DNA from 3 places in the Streptomyces paludis genome. Region 2 is predicted to be linked to each of the others. Evidence: riboswitches for the same ligand, from Rfam matches in the RefSeq annotation. Region 2 holds a riboswitch; each other region holds the start of a gene.

Region 1 (4,488 bases), 6.5 Mb from region 2:
GCTGCCTACAAAAGGCCGCCGTACCGCTCACCGGAGGCCCGCACCGTGAAGCAGCAGGATCCGTTCGACTGGACCGACGACGAGGCACGCCACCGCGCCCGGGCGGGACTGGTCCGTACGCTCCGGCCGCGTCCGGCGGAGCAGGACCTGCTGGACCTGGCGAGCAACGACTATCTGGGCCTGGCCCGCCACCCCGAGGTGACCGGCGCGGCGGCGGACGCCGCCCTCCGCTGGGGCGCGGGCGCCACCGGCTCCCGGCTGGTCACGGGCAGCACCACCCTCCACGCCGAACTGGAGCGCGAACTGGCCGAATTCTGCGGCTTCGAGTCGGCGCTCGTCCTGTCCTCCGGATACGCCGCCAATCTGGCCGCGCTCACCGCGCTCACCGCCCGCGACGGGCTGCTCCTGTCCGACGCGGGCAACCACGCCTCGATCGTCGACGGCTGCCGGCTCTCCCGCGCCGAGACCGTCGTCGTCCCGCACGCGGCGCCCGACGCCGTCGCCAAGACGCTCGCCCCGCACCCGGGGCGCCGGACGCTGGTGGTCAGCGACGCCGTGTTCTCCGTGGACGGCGACGCGGCGCCGCTGACGGAGCTGGCCGCCGTCTGCCGCGCGCACGGCGCGGCGCTGCTCGCCGACGACGCGCACGGGCTGGGCGTGCTCGGCGAGGGCGGCCGGGGCACCCTGGCGGCGGCGGGCCTGGCGGGCGCGGCCGGAGTCGTGGCCACCCTCACGCTCTCCAAGTCCCTGGGCAGCCAGGGTGGCGCGATCCTCGGCCCGGCCCGGGTCATCGACCATCTCGTCAACGCCGCCCGGACGTTCATCTTCGACACCGGTCTCGCGCCGGCCGCCGTGGGCGGCGCCCTGGCCGCGCTGCGGCTGCTGCGCCGGGAACCGGCCAGGGCGGACCGGGCGCGCGAGGTCGCGGGCGAGCTGCACCGGCGGCTGACCGGCGCGGGCCTGACCGCCGTACGGCCCGACGCCGCCGTCGTCTCCGTACGGGCACCGTCGCCGGAGGCGGCCGTACGCTGGGCGGCCGACTGCCGTACGGCGGGGCTCGCCGTGGGGTGTTTCCGGCCGCCCTCGGTGCCGGACGGGGTGTCCCGGATCAGGCTGACCGCGCGGGCCGACCTGACGGAGCGGCAGATCGGCGCGGCGGTCCGTACGGTCGTGGCGGCGGCCCCGGAGCCGGATCAGTGAGCGCGCTCGCGCTCGCGCAGGGCCGACAGGAAGGCCGTCCACGCCCCTGAGGAGAAGGGCAGCGACGGCCGTCGCACCTCCTTGGAGTCGCGCACGGCGAGCCGGCCCGGCCCGGTGCGGGCGTACTCCACACAGTTGTTGGCCCCCGTGCTGTAGCTGCTGCGCCGCCATGCGGAGCGGTCCATGATGTGTCCTGCCTCCCTACGGGACGGTGCCGATTCCGGCACCGATTCCGGCGATGAGATCGAGTGAATCCGCTGTCGAGAGGGCATGTCCGCGCATGGTCGTGAACGCGGCGCGGTATGCCTCCAGGTCTTCTTTCCGCTCCAGAAAGAGGCTATTCGTCAAATGGTCGAGAACGACCAAATCCAGATCAGCGATGTTCGGAAAAGTGAAAATAACGAAAGGCCCGGCGAGTCCGACATAGCCGCCGACAGTGAACGGCAGCACCTGGAGGCACACATGGGGAAGCCGGGCCAGCTCCGCCAGCCGTCGTAACTGCTCTCTCATCACCTCGGGCCCGCCCACCTGCCGCCGGAGCACCGCCTCGTCGAGTACGGCGTGCAGCCGCAGCGGTGTCGCGGACCGCAGGACGGCCTGACGGGCGAGCCGCACCTCGACCAGGGCGTCCACGGTCGACGCCGGCAGCCCGTCCAGCGCCGCCCGGGTCACCGCGCGGGCGTAGCCGGGCGTCTGGAGCAGCCCCGGCACCACCGAGGTCTCCAGGGTGTGCGCGGTGCTCGCCTGGGACTCCAGGCTGATGAAGTCCCGGTATCCCGTCGGGATCGCGCCGCCGTACGCCTCCCACCAGCCGGGTCCGCCGCCGGTCCGCTCCGCCAGGGAGCTGAGCAGCGAGCGCAGATGGGGATCGCCCAGCCCCAGCGCGTCGAAGAGCACGGTCAGATCCCCGGCCTTCACACCGCTGACGCCGGTCTCGATCCGGCTCACCTTCGACTGGTGCCAGCCGAGCAGCCGCGCGGTCTCCCCGCTCGTCAGCCCCGCCTCCCGGCGCAGCCGCCGCAATTCCTCGCCGAGCTTGCGCCGCCGTACCAGTGGAATATGCCGCATGGCCGAATCCTCTCGCCGTCCGTTTTCCGCGCACCGGTGCGCGACGGCGGAGAAGGTATCTTTTCCGCGCCCGAATACGGTCTCGCGTTGCAGAGTTCACCGCTTTGAGCGACAGATATATGCAGATCTCTGCGGATCGGGCCGTGGCGCGGTGCGATCGGTGGCAGGCTGGCGGCGAAGCGGAGTCCGAGGCCGTCCGCGCAGTCATCCGTTCTGTGGCGGAGTGCGGTCCGGTGCGAAAGGGACGGCATCGTCATGGCAGACCATCAGGAAGCATCCATCACACTGCCGAGCGATCCCGCGTCGGTACCCACGGCGCGAAGATATGTGGAGGATCTGCTGACCGGGTGGGGGCTGCCCGGCGAAGCGGAGACCGCCGACACGGTCCGGCTGATCGTCTCGGAACTGGCGACCAACGCCGTGCAGCACACCTTCGGCCAGTCGCCCACGTTCACCGTGGAGGTCCGGCTGGAGCGCGAGGAGCGGCTGCGCGTCGGGGTCACCGACAGCCATCCGCGCTGGCCGCAACGGCTGCCGGCGGCCGTGCAGCAGGACAACGGCCGGGGCATGGTGATCATCCGCTCGCTGACCGCCGAGTGCGGCGGGCGGCTCTCCATCACCCCGACGGCGGAGGGGGGCAAGACCGTCTGGATCGCGCTGCCCTGGACCGTACCGGCCGACCGGAGCTGCCGGAACTGAGGGACGGGACCGGCCGGGCCCTGGCCGGCCCCGCCCCTCGGCTCAACCGCTCGCACCGCTCAACCGGGTGCGCCGCTCAACGGCCGGCGCCGCTCGACCGCCCCGCTCAGCCCACGCGTCCGTACCAGACGCTCTTGGACCAGATCTTCTCCAGCCGTACCACCGCTCCGGTCTTCGGCGAGTGCCAGATCTTGCCGGAACCCGCGTAGATGCCCACGTGGTAGACGTTGCTCCCCGAGTGGAAGAACACGAGATCACCCTTGCGCCGCTTGGCGGAGGAGATGTGCGACGTCTTGTTGTACTGCTGCTGCGCGGTGCGCGGGAGCTTCTTGCCGGCCTTCTTGAACGAGTAGACCGTCAGCCCGGAGCAGTCGAACCGGGACGGTCCGGTGGCTCCGTACTTGTACGGTGCGCCCTTCTTCGACGCGGCGACCTTCAGCGCCTTGACGGCGTGGGTGGCCGCCTGGGCCTCGGGCGCGGCGCCCGGTGCGAGCACCGAGCCGCCGACCGCGGCGAGCGTGAGGACCGAAACGGCACCGGTCCGGGAAAGCAAGGACGGGACATATGTCTGCGCAGTCATGCGCAACCCTTCGTCAGCCGCCTGTGAAGGATGACCTGTCGGGTTCGGGCTGGCGAAGTTGCCCGGCCGCGGAGCCCTGTCGAGACAGATCCCACGGCTTCACCCCAAGGGACGACCACGACGTGCGTCGTCCCGTACTGCTTGGGTCCTCCACTCCTGCCGATCCACTCCTGTCGACTCAGACATCCGGAACGGCGGCAGGACTCGGCGTCCGCCCGGATCGCCCCGCCGGGGGTGGCGGGGGCTTGTCGTCCCAGGGATCTTGACCCAAGGAGGAGCGGATTTCCGAGCTGAAACGACGATATGTGAACTTCCTCACGGCTGACCCAAAGGGGTGGCAAAGGGGTTTTTCGTATCGGAGCCGGGGGCGCCGATGAGGTCGGCACCTGCGGGGAAATGAGGCCGCGTCATACGCCTCCGGGCGCCCTGCGCAACTCGACTCCCCGGCTGTGTCCAGCGGGTTCGTCCCCTGAACGGGTGAGGCGTTCCCGTACGGACGCGTCCGTACGGGAACGCCTCACGCCCCCTCACATCCGTTGCGACCGGGGATACGTTGGCCCGTTCATCGGCTCCGGAGCGCCGAGGTCTTCCGGCTCTCGATCACGTGATCGATCAGTCCGAACGCTTTCGCCGCGGGAGCGTCGAAGACCGTGTCGCGGTCGATGCTCGCGGCGATCGTCTCCGGGCTCTGTCCGGTGTGCCGGACGAGCATCGACGCGAGCAGCTCCCGCTGCCGCAGCAACTCCTCGGCGTGGATCGCCAGATCGGACGGCTGGCCCATGACCGTCTCCTCGGTGGCCGGCTGCTGGAGGACGAACCGGGCCCCCGGCAGCGCCATCCGCTTGCCCGGCGTCCCGGCGGCCAGCAGAACGGCGGCGGTCGAGGCGGCCTGGCCTAGACAGGTCGTCTCCACTTCGCAGCGGACGAGCTGCATGGTGTCG
Region 2 (4,488 bases):
TCGGAGACAGAGAAGCCCGTGCCCGCCACCGGTCCCGCGGATCCGGCCGGGCCGGAGCCCCGGCCGGAACGGATCATGGACGAGGAGAAGAAGTTCCCCCGGGGGCTGGTCATCCGGCTCTTCGCCTATCTGGTGGCGGGCCATCTCTTCGCCGCGTTCCTCTACCTGCTCTTCGAGATGGGCGGCAGGGGGTAGACCGCGTCAGCCGTTGCCGTCGCCGTTGCTGTCGCCGTCGTCGAGGAGCCGGGCGCGCAGCCGGTCGCGGGTCGCGGGGGTGAGTCCGAGCCCCTCGGAGAGATAGCGGTCGGTGCTGCCCCAGGTGGTGGTGATGCTCTCGAAGGCCGCCGCGAGGTACTCGGCGCGGGCGTCGAAGAGCGGGCTGAGCAGCTCCATCACCTCGGCGGACTCGTCGGCCGGGGAGCCGTCGCCGCGGCGGACCCGGTAGCGGCGGTGCGGGTCGTTCGACTTGAGGTAGTCGGCCTCGATCGCGTCGGGCTCGACCCCGACCGCGAGCAGGGCGATCGCGACGGAGAGCCCGGCGCGGTCCTTGCCCGCCGCGCAGTGCATCAGCGCCGGGACGCTGTCCTCGGCGAGCGCGTGCAGCACCCGGCTGTGCTCGGCGGTGCGGTCCGTGATGATCGTCCGGTACGAGCCGATCATCCGGGCCGCCGCCCTGTCCTCCGAGAGGAGCGAGCGCAGTTGGCCGAGATCGCCGTCCCGCACCATCCGCCAGAACTCGGCGCCGTCGGCCGGGTCGGAGAGCGGGATGTTCACATGCCGGACGCCGGGCAGTGCCACATCCTCGCCGTCCAGCTTCATATCGGCGGAGTTGCGGAAGTCGAAGACCGTGTGCAGCCCCAGGCCGGTGAGGAACGCCGCGTCGGCGTCGGTGGCGTGGGCGAGATGGCCGCTGCGGAAGAGCGTGCCGCCGCGCACCCGCCGGCCGTCCGTGGTCGGCAGGCCGCCCACGTCACGGAAGTTGCGCACACCGGACAGTTCGGGCTCTGTCGACGGGACTTGCGGCAGCTGCTGCGTCACGGCGGCTCCTCCGTGTCTGCCGTCGGCGCGGCTCGCCGACGAGGTCGTGTCCTGACGATACGACATGGGTTCGGAGCCGAGGAGGTGACCGCGAGGCATCTGTCCGTAATGACTCATTGAACCCAAACTGCCCTGTTAATAGGGGAGATGGGGTGCGGTCCGTGAGCGGAATCATAACGGTGACGTTCCGTGGCGGCGCCCTCGAAGGTAAAGCCAACCCCATGGGGGATTCGAAGATCGGTCATCGACGCAGGGTGACGGGTGGTGCGTGATGATATTCCGGTCAACTCCTGCGGCTGAAAACAACTGCTTGTACCGGACGTCCGACTCGCCTACGTTCACCCTCAATCCGGGCGGAACGCCGAATCCTGCCACTGCCCGGGGACCCACACCCGAACCCTTCACGTGTGGCAGGAGCGGGGGACCCAGGCAGTACGCCGATCCGGGTGTTCCGGACCGGCTCGGGGTGAAGCCGCGCACCACGCGCGGCCGGGCAGCTCCAGCCCGAACCCGACAGCTCACCTCGTATGGCGCCGGAGAGGAACGCACATGCCCGCGAAGGGTAAGCACCGCCGACCGAAGAACAATCCGCTGTCGCGCCGCTTCATCGCCGCGAGTACGGGCGGCGCCGCCATCGCGCTGCCGCTCATCGGCGCCACCGGCGCGCACGCCGCCGGCCAGACCGCCCCCGCCGTCGCCCCGAAGGCGGCCCCGGCGACGACGGACACGGCGACGGCGCGGAGCGCGTCCACCACGAGCACGGCCACGGCGTCGACCGCGACCGCCGCGCAGGGGACCGCCGCCACGCAAATCGGCACCAGGACGACGGCCCGTACCTACTCCGTGGTCTCCGGCGACTATCTGTCGAAGATCGCCGTCGAGCAGCGGGTCAAGGGCGGCTGGCAGCGGCTGTACGAGGACAACCGCCAGGCCATCGGCGCCGACCCCGGTCTGATCCACCCCGGGCTGAAGCTGACGCTCGGCGCGAAGGCGGCGTCGGCCGCCCCCGCCCGTACCTCGGCCGCCCCCACCCGTACGTCCTCCGCGCCGGCCGCGTCCGCTCCCCGGAGCGAGGCCCCGGCGAAGGCGTCCGAGTCCGCGTCGTCCGGCCGTACGTCCTCGGACTCCGGCACCTCCGCCGGTACCTCCTCCGGCACGGCGTCGTCCAACACGGCCACGCAGACCACCGGTTCCGGCTTCCTCAAGCCCGTGGACGCGCCGATCGGCACGTCGTACCGCGCGTCGGGCGGCAGCTGGTCCAGCGGCTACCACACCGGTGTGGACTTCCTCGCCTCCGCCGGCTCCACCGTCCGGGCGGTCGGCACGGGCACCGTCGTCGCGGCCGGCTGGGGCGGCTCGTACGGCAACCAGGTCGTCGTCCAGCACAGCGACGGCAAGTACTCCCAGTACGCCCACCTCTCCGCGCTGTCCGTCTCCGCCGGGCAGAGCGTGAACGCCGGGCAGCAGATAGGCGTCTCCGGCGCCACCGGCAATGTCACGGGCCCCCACCTGCACTTCGAGATCCGCACCGGCCCGGACTACGGCTCGGACATCGACCCGGTGGCCTACCTCCGCTCGCAGGGCGTCACGGTCTGAACCCGCTCCCGACCGCGCCGCACGCGCGGCGACCGCCCGGCACCGCGGTGCCGGGCGGTCGCCTTTCCCCGGCTATTCCCGGTTGGGCGAAACTTGACGGATGGTGTTTCTCACCCACGGTCAACCCCTCCTTACGGTCGCGTAAGTCACATGGCCGGGAGGAAGATGGTCCGCTGTGGCAGACGATTCGAGAACAACAAGAGGAAACAGCGGAATCGAGTCGTACGCGGCGATCGGCGACAGCTTCACGGAAGGTGTGGGGGACCCAGGACCCGACGGGCGGTTCGTCGGCTGGGCGGACCGGCTGGCGGTCCTGCTCGCGGACCGGCTCCCGGACTCCGGCGCGACGGCCGACACCGCGCACGGGGACTTCCGCTACGCCAATCTCGCCGTACGCGGCCGGCTCCTGGACCAGGTCGTCGAGGAGCAGCTCCCCCGGGCGCGGGAACTCGCCCCGGACCTGGTGACCTTCTGCGCGGGCGGGAACGACATCCTGCGGCCCGGCGGCGACCCCGACGATGTCGCGGAGCGCCTTGAGCGCGCCGTCGCCGATCTGACCGGCTCCGTCGGCACCGTCCTGCTGACCACCGGCTTCGACACCCGTGGCGTGCCCGTACTGCGCCATCTGCGCGGCAAGATCGCCACGTTCAACGAACACACCCGGGCCATCGCGGACCGCTACGGCTGTCCCGTACTCGACCTCTGGTCCCTCCGGACCGTCCAGGACCGGCGGGCCTGGGACGGCGACCGGCTGCATCTGTCGCCCGAGGGGCACACCCGGGTCGCGCTGCGCGCCGCCCAGGTGCTCGGCGTCGAGGTGCCCGCGGACCCGGACCAGCCGTGGCCGCCGCTGCCGCCGCGCGGCACCCTGGAGGAACGGCGCGACGACATCCACTGGGCGCGCGAGTACCTGGTGCCGTGGATCGGGCGCAGGCTGCGCGGCGAGTCCTCGGGCGACCACGTCCAGGCGAAGCGGCCCGACCTGCTGCCGCTGCCCTGAGCATCCGGTCCCGGCGCTACGGGCGCGCCGGGACCACCGCGGGGAGCGCCGCCGGGGCCCGGGGCGGGAGCGGTCCGGCAGGGATCCGCTCCAGGACGCCCCCGGCGAAGACGTCGTACAGCGGCAGCGTCTCCAGGTGCACATAGCCGATGTGGCAGTCGCAGACCGCGAGCGGGCAGGCCCGGGGCGCGAGCGCGCGCCGGTAGGAGCCGTCGTACAGATTGCCCAGCTCGGCGGGGACGAAGTGGCAGCGCCGTACGGTGCCCTCGCCGTCCACGGAGATCACCGACTCGCCCGTCCGGCAGGGCAGTCCGGCCGAACGGTGCGGATCGCGGCTGTACGGGAAGAGCGGGTCCAGCTCCGTCCAGCGCGCGGCCTCCTCGTCCGTGTAGCGGTGCCCGTCCGCCGCGTTGACCCAGAGATAGACGTGCGCGGGCAGCTCGGCGCGCAGCCGGCGGGCCTGCTCCAGATGGTCTCCGAGACCGACGACGCCCACGCTGAAGCGGATACCGAGCGCCGTCAGCTCGTGCGCCTTCGTCAGAAAGCGGTCGTACGGCGTCTGTCCGGGGTGATACGTGCACCACAGCGCGAGCTTCGCCGGGTCCGCGTCCGCCAGCCAGCCGGTGCGGCAGCTCAGATTCGTCTGGATCGCCACCCGGCGCAGATGCGGCAGCCGCGACAGCTCCACCAGCGTCCGCCGGTACCAGGACCGCGTCAGGCCCTCGCCCCAGGGCGTGAACAGCACCGACAGCCGGTCCTCCCCGGGCCGCGCGGCCCAGCCGGCGAACCGCTCCAGCGCGGCCCGGTCGGCGCGCAGCTGATCGCCGCTGTCCCGCCGCTTCGCGAACGGGCAG
Region 3 (4,488 bases), 3.7 Mb from region 2:
CGGGACGGGCGCTGGCGGTGCTGGCGGAGGACGAGGGGAACGTGGTCCGCGCGGGCGCTCCGTAGAATTGGCTCGGGCCGAGCCCGTGGCGGGCCGGCACCGAGCCCACCACTGCCCGCGGCAGACCACCCCCGAACCGACCCAGCAGACCGGACCGAACCACATGACCGACACCCCCGCTCAGCGCGCCCTCGCGCACCCCATGAGCCGGATGTTCCCCGACGGCACCGGCCCGGCGGCCGACCCGGCCGGCTCGCACTTCGAGCGCCGCATCCGCAGCTTCCAGCCGCGCCGGAGCCGGGTGACCACCGGCCAGGCCGAGGCGCTGCGCCGGCGGTGGGCCGACTGGGGCATGGACATCGACGGGCAGCGGGTGCTGGACCTGGACACGATGTTCGGCGGGCTGCCGGTCGTGCTGGAGATCGGCTTCGGGATGGGCGAGGCGACGGCCGAGATGGCCGCCGCCGACCCCGCCACCGGGATACTCGCCGTCGATGTGCACACCCCCGGCCAGGGCAATCTGCTGCGGCTCGCGGAGGACCGCGGCCTGGAGAACATCCGGGTGGCCAACGGCGACGCGATCATCCTGCTCCGGGAGATGCTGCCGGCCGCGTCGCTCGCCGGGCTGCGCGTCTACTTCCCGGACCCCTGGCCCAAGGCCCGGCACCACAAGCGCCGGCTGATCCAGGAGGAGTTCCTCACGCTGGCGGCCGGCCGGCTGCGGCCCGGGGCCGTACTGCACTGCGCGACCGACTGGGAGCCGTACGCCGAACAGATGCTGGCGGAGCTGACGGCGCACCCCGGCTACGAGAACACGGAGCCGGGCGGCGGCTACGCGCCGAGGCCCGCGTTCCGGCCGCTGACGCGGTTCGAGGGGCAGGGGCTCGACAAGGGCCATGTGGTGCACGACCTGCTGTTCCGCAAGGTGTCGGGCTGAACGGTCAGCGAGCGTCCGGCTGAACGTCCCACCGATTTTTCTCCCCCATTGTCAGTGGTGCTCGTTAGGGTCATGGGGTGTCAGAACCGTCGCCGCAGCGCCTCGACCAGCGTCCGGCGGTCCCCGACTTCGAGCAGCAGGAGCGGCTCGGCGAGTTGTGGACCGCCGTGCCGGAGCCTGCCCGCAGGCGGTACCGGCCGCGCCGGGCGTTCTGGCGGCACCGGGGGGTGCGGGCGGGGACCGTGATCGCGGTGCTCGGGCTCTGCGCGCTGCTGATCCTCGCGCTGGTGCGGGACGAGACGGGGACGGACGGGTTCCTGGTCGGGCTGGGCATGGCCGTCCTGCCGGTACCGCTGCTGATGGCGGCGTTCCGCTGGCTGGACCGGGTGGAGCCGGGGCCCTGGCGGAATCTGCTGTTCGCCTTCGCCTGGGGCGCGTTCGCCGCCGCGCTCGTCGCGATCATCGCGAACTCCTTCGCGACGGAGTGGATAGCGACGGCCACGGCGGATCCGGCGGGAGCCGAGTCCGTCGGGGCCACGGTGGTCGCGCCCGTCGTCGAGGAGAGCGCCAAGGCGGCGGCGATCCTGCTGCTGTTCCTCTTCCGCAGACGGTCCTTCACGGGGCTGGTCGACGGTGTGGTGATCGCGGGCTTCACCGCGACCGGCTTCGCCTTCACCGAGAACATCCTGTATCTGGGGAGCGCCTTCGGCGAGGACCAGGACGTCGGCAACTCGGGCCTGGCGTCGATCACCGCCGCGACCTTCTTCGTACGGATCGTGATGTCGCCGTTCGCGCATCCGCTGTTCACCGTGCTGACGGGCATCGGCTTCGGGCTGGCCGCGATGGCCGACCGGCGCCAGAAGGTCCGCCGGGTCGCCTTCCCGCTGCTCGGCCTGGCGCTGGCGATGGGCGTGCACGCGCTGTGGAACGGCTCGGCGTCGCTGCTGGGGCCCTTCGGGTTCTACGCGGTGTACGCGGCGTTCATGGTCCCGGCGTTCGCGCTGCTGACATGGCTGGCGATCTGGAGCAGACAGCGCGAGCTGCGCACGATATCCACCGAGCTGCCGGCGTACGCGGCGGCCGGCTGGCTCACCCCGGCCGCGCCTCTCGCCCTCTCCTCGATGCGCGCCCGCGGTCTGGCCCGTACGTACGCGGGCCGTGTCTTCGGCCCGCACGCGGCCCGCGCGGTCGGTGAGTACGAGGCGTTCGCGACGTCCCTGGCGTTTCTGCGCCACCGCGCGCAACGCGGCGCGGTCGGGGCGGACTTCGTCGCGCGCGAGCGCGAGCTGCTGCACCATCTGTGGCAGCGCAGGGAGATAGCCGGCCCGGCCCTCACCCACGCGGCCCGCCTCACCGGCCGGGCATGGGCGCCGCCGCCGTACGTGGACTACGAGGGCTACAACCCGTACCGCCGGTACTGAAAGTACTGACCCGGGGCGGTAAGGGGTGGTGTGGTGCGGGACCGGACAACGGAAAACGCCGGGGCCCGCGAATGGCTCGCGGGCCCCGGCGTACGCGTCCCAACCGGACGGTGAACGTCAGGGGTTGATGCCCCGGCTGCGGAGCCAGCTCATCGGGTCGATGCCCGTGCCGCCCGCCGTGTGGACCTCCAGGTGGAGGTGGGGGCCGGTCACATTGCCGGTCGCGCCGACGCGGCCGATGACATCGCCGGTGGCGACCTTCTGGCCGACGGTGACGGTCATCGAGGACTGGTGGGCGTACCAGACCTCCGTGCCGTCATCCAGCTCCAGCACGGTGCGGTAGCCGTACGAGCCGGACCAGCCGGCCGACTTGACGGTGCCGCTGTGCACGGCCTTGACCGGCGTGCCCGTCGGCGCGGCGAAGTCGAGGCCGGTGTGGTGGCCGGAGGACCAGAGCGAACCGGCCTGGCCGAAGGTGGAGGTGATCGTGTACGAGGAGGTGGGGAGGGAGAAGCTGGCGGCCAGCTTGGCGATGCGCTCCTGCTCCGCCTTGGCCTGGGCGGCGGCCTCGGCCTCCGCCTTCCGCTCCGCGGCGGCCTTCTCGGCCTCGGTCTGCTGCTTCTTGGCCGCGGAGGCGGCCTGCTGGATGGCGGCGGCCTCGGCGGCGGCGCGCTGCTCGGCGGCGGCCTCGGCCTGCTGCTGCTCGGCCTGCTGGAGGATCCGGGCGCGGAGCGCCTCGCCCGCGTCGGTCGCGCCCTGCTCGGTGTCCGCGACCGTGAGTCCGGCGGTGGAGAGGGGCGCCTGCGCGAGCGCCTGGGCCGCCTCACTGGCCTTCTTGTCCGTCGTGCTGGTGCCCGAAGAACCGATCCCCGGAAGCGACTTGGCGTCCGGAAGATTGTCCGCGATGACATCGGGCAGGGATATGGAGACGGCCGGCTTGTCCTGCGCGGTGGCGATGCCGCCCGCGCCGACGGCGGCGATGACACCCACGCCGAGGACCGTGGAGCTGCGGGCGAGCCCGCGCTGCTTGGTGACCCGGTGCCTGCCGCGTACGGGGGGTCGGACGGTCTCCTCGGTGGGATTCCACTCCCCCCAGGTGCGCTCCGGCTCGTTGCCCTCGCCGCGGCCGAAGCGGTAGGGCTCGGCGGGGGCGGCGGTTGCTACGGAGCCTTCGGAGGCAGGCTTGTTGGACGCCACTGAGGCGCGCTCCTTTCCTTCCTTCTCGCCTACCGGGTTAGCTGACGGGTTCGGAGCAGGAAGGTCTCCTACGGGGTTCCGCTGTCCGCGCAAGGCAGCGAAAATTCCCGATTCACCCCAATGTGTGGTTCCCCGGTTCCCTTGCGGGATTCGGCGCGTGCGCGCGGTGCCATCTCTGGCGACGGCTGGGACAACCGCGCTGCGTTATCGAACGTTAATAGAGACCAGGGGTTTATTCCAAGCCGTTCCTGATGATCGTTAACGACTTCGCAACGGACACACCCGGACACAAGAGCGCGCAACCGGGCGAGTTGACCGGAGATTGGGAGGTTATGTGTTTCTGACGGTGTGTCAGCTGTTATGCGGAGCGGTACGCCCCGATCACGGCCCGTGTCCCTCGGGCCCGGGAGCGGCGGATTCCGACGCGGGGCCGGGGTCGGAGCCGGCCTCTTGAGGGCTCTCCACCCCCGCCACGGCTCCGGCCGCCGCCCCCGGCGTGAAACCGGGCGCGGAGCCCAGCACCGGCCGGCTGACCGCCAGCAGCGCCATGTCGTCCTGGCTGCCGCCGCCCGTATGCACCCGTACGTCGTCGATCAGCGCCTGGAGCAGCTCGTCGGGCCCCGGGAAGACCCGCCCGTCGAGCCGCTCACGCGGGCGGTAGAAGACACCCGCGCTGTCACGCGCCTCGGTGAGCCCGTCCGTGTAGAAGAGCAGCATCGCGCCGTCGGGATACGGATTCGGCTCCGCGCGGTCCGGCCACGCGCCCAGCTCGCTCATCCCCAGGGGCAGCGCGGGATCACCCGGCGCCAGCATCCGTACGGCACCGTCCCCGCACATCAGCAGCGGCTCGGGATGGCCGCGGTTGAGCAGCCGTACGACGTCCTCGCCGTGCGGGATCTCGGCCAGTACGGCCGTGGTGAACCCCTCGAAGAC

Evidence for each region. A riboswitch is a leader RNA that binds a small molecule or an ion and turns the genes downstream of it on or off. The one in region 2 is predicted to bind cyclic di-AMP.
Region 1: another riboswitch for cyclic di-AMP. It lies ahead of DVK44_RS02035 (C40 family peptidase); the one in region 2 lies ahead of DVK44_RS30890 (M23 family metallopeptidase).
Region 3: another riboswitch for cyclic di-AMP. It lies ahead of DVK44_RS14645 (M23 family metallopeptidase); the one in region 2 lies ahead of DVK44_RS30890 (M23 family metallopeptidase).

Annotation. Positions count from the first base shown of each region.
Region 1 is NZ_CP031194.1:480,519-485,006, reverse strand. It holds gene DVK44_RS02055 (8-amino-7-oxononanoate synthase) at 46-1,200, shown strand; gene DVK44_RS02050 (DUF397 domain-containing protein) at 1,194-1,385, opposite strand; gene DVK44_RS02045 (helix-turn-helix domain-containing protein) at 1,402-2,268, opposite strand; gene DVK44_RS02040 (ATP-binding protein) at 2,524-2,967, shown strand; gene DVK44_RS02035 (C40 family peptidase) at 3,074-3,547, opposite strand; cyclic di-AMP (ydaO/yuaA leader) riboswitch at 3,551-3,742, opposite strand; gene DVK44_RS02030 (ATP-dependent Clp protease proteolytic subunit) at 4,110-4,488, opposite strand, start outside.
Region 2 is NZ_CP031194.1:6,997,718-7,002,205, forward strand. It holds gene DVK44_RS30880 (DUF6126 family protein) at 1-195, shown strand, start outside; gene DVK44_RS30885 (tyrosine-protein phosphatase) at 202-1,038, opposite strand; cyclic di-AMP (ydaO/yuaA leader) riboswitch at 1,433-1,566, shown strand; gene DVK44_RS30890 (M23 family metallopeptidase) at 1,588-2,634, shown strand; gene DVK44_RS30895 (SGNH/GDSL hydrolase family protein) at 2,810-3,634, shown strand; gene DVK44_RS30900 (STM4011 family radical SAM protein) at 3,651-4,488, opposite strand, start outside.
Region 3 is NZ_CP031194.1:3,338,536-3,343,023, forward strand. It holds gene lhgO (L-2-hydroxyglutarate oxidase) at 1-65, shown strand, start outside; gene trmB (tRNA (guanosine(46)-N7)-methyltransferase TrmB) at 164-937, shown strand; gene DVK44_RS14640 (PrsW family intramembrane metalloprotease) at 1,015-2,358, shown strand; gene DVK44_RS14645 (M23 family metallopeptidase) at 2,476-3,555, opposite strand; cyclic di-AMP (ydaO/yuaA leader) riboswitch at 3,567-3,721, opposite strand; gene DVK44_RS14650 (PP2C family protein-serine/threonine phosphatase) at 3,937-4,488, opposite strand, start outside.